2 regions of the Serratia sp. Nf2 genome follow, and region 1 is predicted to be linked to the other one. Evidence: predicted binding sites of a transcription regulator. Region 1 holds the regulator's gene; the other holds the start of a gene.
The links. The regulator ArgR, encoded in region 1, controls arginine synthesis, uptake and breakdown. The targets are predictions, from matches to a motif close to ANTGAATAAAAATACANT.

Region 1 (3,523 bases):
CGCGCTCCAACACCATGAAAATGGGCATCAGCAAAAACGATCTGGCGCCTTCGCTCGGCCGCGCCGACGAAGTGTTCCTGTTCCAGCCGCACCACATTCCGTGGCAGGTGGCGGAAGTGGCGGATGCCTGCGTGCAGCCGGCGCACTGGAGCGCGGATCTCGACACACTGGTGGACATGGTGGTGAAAACCGCACAGCCGGGCGATCACATTCTGGTGATGAGCAACGGCGGTTTCGGCGGTATTCACGATCGTCTGCTGGACGCGCTGGCGAAAAAGCAGGAACCGAAAGTCACCTACTGATCGCTCAACCACATCAAGGGCCGCGTTCGCGGCCTTTTTTACGCCCATAAAAAAGCCCTCGCGAGCGAGGGCAACGGGGTTCGTCGGATAGGACGACGAGAGGGTCTCTGGGAAATCGGCGTTTGCGTCAGAACTCGGCAGTGGCAGTGACGAGGGTAATCAGCTCTGCAAAGCCGTTCCCAGAGTTGTTATTTGTAAATCTCGGCGGTGGCGTGGTAGTTGCCTTCGTTACGCGCTTCGATCACGCGGTAGGCGGTCGCGCCTTTAGCGTCGGCTTTCTCCGACAACGCCTGGCGAATGTCGGTCGGCGCGCCGTCGATGCCGCTGACGGTAATGGTGCCGATAGATTGCAGGTTGGCGGTCTGATCGTTAGTCACCAGCTGGGCGGCAGGCGCGCCGAAGGCGATGACAGACAGCAGGCCGAATGCAGCAAGAGTAGTTTTCATGTTCATGGTAGCGATCCTTGGCCATAACAGCCTGGAAGGGCTTGGCAGCGATTTTTATTCTTGAAGGCCGTTACGACAGCGTTTGATTCCAGAGATGTATTGCCCGTTGCCGGGTAATGCCGGTACTTATTTGTAGATTTCAGCGGTTGCGTGGAAGTTGCCTTCATTGCGGGCTTCGATCACGCGGTAAGCGGTCGCCCCTTTGGCGTCAGCTTTGTCGGACAGCGCCTGACGAATGTCAGAAGGCGCAGCGGCGACGCCGCTCACGGTGATCACACCGGCCGGCTGCAGTTTTGCGGCCTGAGTTGCGTCAACAGATTGTGCTGCGAATGCGCCAAATGAAAGCATGGACAGAACGCTCAGGGTTGCAACGGTAGTTTTAATTTTCATCATCTCACCTCATCGTATTCTTTTATCAGTTCCAACGAACTGTGATTCAGTTCACGGAAATGAGTATACAGCTAGTAACGTGAAAAATTAATAGTTCGCTAACAGTTGCTAGTGAAACTTTAACCTCATGATCCTTATTTTTTATAACCACAAGGAATAAAAAACGCTCATAAAACGATCTTTTGATGTTAAATTTATGTAATTTCAATGAGGTAAGTGCTTTTGACCAAAAGTGCGGAAGATCACAGTGGGTACTGCTGGTTACATGGAGATGTCATGGAAATGTGTTGCTGAGGGATAAAAAAGCAGTGTTAAACGCGGTGGCGGGTAGGAAAGGTAAGGCGAAGGTTAAAGAAGCGCTAACAAAGTGCGGGCTACAGCCGTACTTTGTTAGCGCCAGGTTTCACAGCTCTTGCTCGAATACGCCCAGAATAGCTTCATGCAGTTTCTGAGCGGTAAAGCCGTTGGACGGGGTGACGAAAATCGTATCGTCGCCGGCAATCGTGCCGAGGATGCCCTGGGATTTACCCAATGAGTCGAGCAGGCGGGCGATCAGCTGTGCGGCGCCTGGGCTGGTGTGGATCACCACGACGGCGTCGTTATGGTCGACGTCCAGCACCAGATTCTTCAATGGGCTGGTAGTGGTCGGCACGCCGAGTTCGGCAGGAAGGCAATACACCATTTCCATTTTGGCATTGCGCGTACGTACCGCGCCGAACTTGGTCAGCATGCGCGATACTTTGGATTGGTTAATGTTTTCGAAGCCTTCTTCTTGCAGCGCCAAAACGATCTCGCCTTGAGAACTGAATTTTTCTTCTTTCAATAACGCTTTGAACGTCTTGATCAGATCTTCCTGTTTTGCGGGATTACGCATTTTGCACCGTGGAATGTTGATAGTGGAAGTCATGATTATGCATATAGATGAATTTTTATGCAACAAAGGCCGACCCAAAGAAAATAAACATGACCGGGCGGCGAGGAAAGGGCGCCATTTTAACAAAATGCGGCCGCGATGAATATGCCCTTTTGGCGACGGAAAATCGGCCTGCGGTGGTAAATAAAATGTTATTAAAATGATGTTGTTCTGATGTTGCGTAAGGGTGTAATGTAACGGCCGGTTAACTTGCTCGTGAATAACCTCGCACTATTTTTGATTAGTGTGCGCTATGCCCTTCATGCGTAAGCGATTTAATCTAAAATGGGCGCGACAGCGGCCGTTTTATTACACCTGCAGGCAAGAATTGGCTAATTTATTGTTTTTAAAGGTGTAATAACTTAAGGTCCGTAACCAACACATTCACGGCGCTTTATATATTTAAGATAATAAAGGAGTATAGGATGAAAGTTGCAGTTCTCGGTGCTGCTGGCGGTATCGGCCAGGCCCTCGCCCTTCTACTCAAAACCCAGCTTCCTTCAGGTTCTGAACTCTCTCTCTACGACATTGCCCCTGTTACCCCAGGCGTTGCCGTCGACTTAAGCCACATCCCAACCGCAGTTAAAATCAAAGGCTTCAGCGGCGAAGACGCGACCCCGGCTCTGCACGGTGCGGACGTGGTGCTGATTTCCGCCGGCGTGGCCCGTAAGCCAGGCATGGATCGCTCTGATCTGTTCAACGTTAACGCCGGCATCGTGCGTAACCTGATTGAGCAAGTGGCGAAAACCTGCCCGAAAGCCTGCATCGGCATCATCACCAACCCGGTTAACACCACGGTCGCCATCGCGGCGGAAGTGCTGAAAAAAGCCGGCGTTTACGACAAGAACAAACTGTTCGGCGTGACTTCGCTGGATATCATCCGTTCCAACACCTTCGTGGCCGAGCTGAAAGGCAAGCAGCCGGAAGAGCTGAACGTGCCGGTCATCGGCGGCCACTCTGGCGTGACCATCCTGCCTCTGCTGTCGCAGATCCCTGGTGTGAGCTTCACCGATCAGGAAGTGGCGGATCTGACCAAACGCATTCAGAACGCCGGCACCGAAGTGGTGGAAGCCAAAGCCGGCGGCGGGTCTGCAACGCTGTCCATGGGCCAGGCGGCCGCCCGTTTCGGTCTGTCTCTGGTGCGTGCGCTGCAGGGCGAGAAAGGCGTGGTGGAATGCGCGTACGTTGAAGGCGACGGTAAATACGCTCGCTTCTTCGCGCAGCCGCTGGTGCTTGGCAAGAACGGCGTTGAAGAACGCAAAGATATCGGCACCTTAAGCGCCTTCGAGCAGAAAGCGCTTAACGAGATGCTGGACGTGCTGCACAAAGATATCGAGCTGGGCGAGAAGTTCATCAATAACTGATCGTTGCCGATAGTCAGCCGATAAACGCCGCCGGACGCTGTTCCGGCGGTTTTTTTTGCTCCGCGTTCACGATTTTATGCGTGCCTTACGATCCAGGAGGCAATCGTT
Region 2 (3,523 bases), on a different contig from region 1:
GGAGGATGGTGATGAAAAAGAAGGCAAATTGCGGGCAAATCCAGCAGAAAAACGGGTTTAGGCCAATAAAATGCAAAAAGGGTTTGCAACAAAACGCACGGAGAGTATAGTGCGCATCCATCGGACGCGGGGTGGAGCAGCCTGGTAGCTCGTCGGGCTCATAACCCGAAGGTCGTCGGTTCAAATCCGGCCCCCGCAACCAACCGATGCCGCATTGGCGGTATTTGCGTTTGGCTTCGATAACAAAGTATTATACGGACGCGGGGTGGAGCAGCCTGGTAGCTCGTCGGGCTCATAACCCGAAGGTCGTCGGTTCAAATCCGGCCTCCGCAACCAACTCTTGATGAAAACAGACAAGCACCCTGACGGGTGTTTTTTTGTATCTGCAATCCGCAAAAATAGCCGGACTCGCGCCCGGCCCTGCTTCTATCGGCTCGCCAGCGCGCCGCCGTTGGCGAAATAAGCCTTGATGCCCGCCAGAATCGACTCCGCCACCTGCTGCTGGAAATGGCTGGTGCGCAGCTTGCGCTCCTCTTCGATATTGCTGATAAACGCCGTCTCCACCAGGATCGACGGGATATCCGGCGCCTTCAACACCGCAAAACCGGCCTGATCGACGCGATTCTTGTGCAACCGGTTGATTTTCCCCATCCGATTCAACACTTCCTTGCCGAACTTCAGGCTGTCGTTGATGGTCGCGGTCTGGATCAGATCGAACATGGTGTGGTCGAGATAACGGTCGCCGCTCTTGCTGACGCCGCCGATTTGGTCCGAGGCGTTCTGCGTCTGCGCCAGGAACTTGGCCGCCGAGCTGGTGGCGCCCTTGGTGGACAGCGCGAACACCGATGAACCGCGCGCTGCGCGGCTGGTAAAGGCGTCGGCGTGAATCGAAACGAACAAATCCGCGCGCTGCTTGCGCGCCTTGGCGACACGCACTTTGAGCGGGATAAACACGTCTTCGTTGCGCGTCATGAATACTTTCATGTTCGGCTCGCGCTTAATCATGGCGCTCAGCTTGCGGGCAATCTGCAATACGATGTCTTTCTCGCGCGTCTTGTACTTGCCGATAGCGCCGGGATCTTCACCACCGTGGCCAGGATCCAGCATGATGACGATCGGCCGATCGCGCCCCGCTTTGCCGGCCTGCGGCGCTTCCGGCGGCAGCGTGCGCTCCAGATCGCCCTTGTTGTAATCTTCCAGTAACGCCAGTAGTGGATCATACTCCTCGCCGCTGCCGCCGCCCTTGGTCGGGTAGAGATCCATCACCAGACGGTTGCGATACTCCGGCACCGGCGCCAACGTGAAAATATGTGGGCTGACGCTCTGCTTGAGCTCCAGCACCAGCCTCACGGTATTCTGATCGAACTGGCCGACGCGCGCCTGCTTGAGATACGGATCGTCGGCGCGCACCTGCCCGGCGATGCCTTTCAGCACGCTGTTGAGGTGGACGCCTTCGATATCCACCACCACGCGATCGGGATTAGTCAGGGCGAACTGTTTGTATTTCAGTTCGACGTTGGATTCCAGCGTGACGCGGGTATAGGTGGAGGACGGCCAGACGCGCACGGCGATCACGTGCGATGACGCAGCGAAGCCCGTGCGACTCACACTCAGCAACCAGCTGGCGGCAACCCCCTGTAATAAACGACGGCGGCCCAGATTGTGATTAGAGTTTGGCATGCGGCTCCGGCAGTAATAGCTGTTTACAACAGATGAAAAAAACACCAATGAAATGGGGATGCCGAAAACTTTAACCAATCATTCCAGCCCTGTCATCAGAAAATCTTTTTATGGTTTTTCAATTTATTAACGATTTAGCACCCTTAGCGCACTTCTCATGACGATTTCTTGCTTGCCATCGGCACAATAAAAGAATAAAAATACAAAAATACCGTATAAATATGCAAAAGAGGTTTGTCGTGAAGGAACGTAGTACAGAGCTGGTGCAAGGATTCCGTCACTCAGTCCCCTATATCAATGCCCACCGCGGCAAGACGTTTGTCATCATGCTCGGCGGGGAAGCCATCGAACACGAGAATTTCTCCAACATCGTCAACGATATCGGGCTGCTGCATAGTCTGGGCATTCGCCTGGTGGTGGTTTACGGCGCACGGCCGCAGATCGACGCCAATCTGGCGCAGCATAACTATGAGCCGATCTATCATAAGCACACCCGTGTGACCGACGCCCATACGCTCGAACTGGTCAAGCAGGCCGCCGGTTTGCTGCAGCTTGACATCACCGCCCGGCTGTCGATGAGTCTCAACAACACGCCGCTGCAGGGTGCGCACATTAACGTGGTCAGCGGCAACTTCATCATCGCGCAACCGCTGGGCATCGATGACGGCATCGACTATTGCCACAGCGGCCGCATTCGCCGCATCGATGAAGACGCGATCCATCGCCAGCTCGACAGCAACGCCATCGTGCTGATCGGCCCGGTCGCGGTTTCGGTCACCGGTGAGAGCTTCAACCTGACTTCGGAAGAAGTGGCTACCCAGTTGGCGATCAAGCTGAAAGCGGAAAAAATGATCGGTTTCTGCTCCTCGCAAGGCGTGACCGACTCGGAAGGCAACATCCTTTCCGAGCTGTTCCCCAACGACGCGCAAAAGCGCCTTGAAGAGCTCGAGGAAGGCGGCGACTACCATTCCGGCACCGTGCGCTTCCTGCGCGGCGCGGTGAAAGGCTGCCGCAGCGGCGTGCGCCGCAGCCACCTGATCAGCTACCAGGAGGACGGCGCGCTGGTGCAGGAGTTGTTCTCGCGCGACGGCATCGGCACCCAAATCGTGATGGAAAGCGCCGAGCAGGTGCGCCGGGCAACGATCAACGACATCGGCGGCATCCTGGAACTGATCCGGCCGCTCGAACAGCAGGGTATTCTGGTGCGCCGTTCGCGTGAACAGCTGGAGATGGAAATCGACAAGTTCACCATTATCGAACGCGACAACCTGACCATCGCCTGCGCGGCGCTGTACCCGTTCTTAGAGGAAAAAATCGGTGAGATGGCCTGTGTCGCAGTGCATCCCGATTACCGCAGCTCATCACGCGGCGAAATGCTGCTGCAACGGGTGGAAAATCAGGCGCGGCAGATGGGGCTGAAGAAGCTGTTCGTGCTGACCACCCGCAGCATCCACTGGTTCCAGGAGCGCGGATTCACCCCGGCGGAAGTCGACGTGCTGCCGATGCAAAAGCAGGCGCTGTACAACTACCAGCGCCGTTCCAAAATCCTGCTGGCCGATCTGTAATCCCCGCGGCGCGGCCGTTGCCGCGCCCCTTCAACGCTTATTCCGTCGCCTGCAGCCGTTCAGCCAATCCGCTGCGACGCTGGGTCGGCATGCGAATGGCCCGCAGCAACACCGCCTCCGTGGCATACAGCGAGAGCTGCTTACGCGCGCGAGTGATCGCGGTATAGACCAGCTCACGCGTCAGCACCGGCAGGAAGTGATTCGGCAACACCAGGACCGTATGGTCAAACTCCGATCCCTGAGATTTGTGCACCGTCATGGCATAGGCGGTTTCATGT

Region 2: the regulator ArgR is predicted to act here: its motif matches at 1,870-1,887, upstream of argA (amino-acid N-acetyltransferase).

What each region holds. Positions count from the first base shown of each region.
Region 1 is NZ_PYTW01000002.1:120,868-124,390, forward strand. Features, by position in the region: gene mpl (UDP-N-acetylmuramate:L-alanyl-gamma-D-glutamyl-meso-diaminopimelate ligase) at 1-302, shown strand, start outside; gene yhcN (peroxide/acid stress response protein YhcN) at 491-754, opposite strand; gene yhcN (peroxide/acid stress response protein YhcN) at 875-1,138, opposite strand; gene argR (transcriptional regulator ArgR) at 1,542-2,012, opposite strand; gene mdh (malate dehydrogenase) at 2,477-3,415, shown strand; gene C9411_RS05610 (helix-turn-helix transcriptional regulator) at 3,482-3,523, opposite strand, start outside.
Region 2 is NZ_PYTW01000011.1:68,918-72,440, forward strand. Features, by position in the region: tRNA gene C9411_RS21625 (tRNA-Met) at 126-202, shown strand; tRNA gene C9411_RS21630 (tRNA-Met) at 260-336, shown strand; gene amiC (N-acetylmuramoyl-L-alanine amidase AmiC) at 427-1,680, opposite strand; gene argA (amino-acid N-acetyltransferase) at 1,902-3,245, shown strand; gene recD (exodeoxyribonuclease V subunit alpha) at 3,283-3,523, opposite strand, start outside.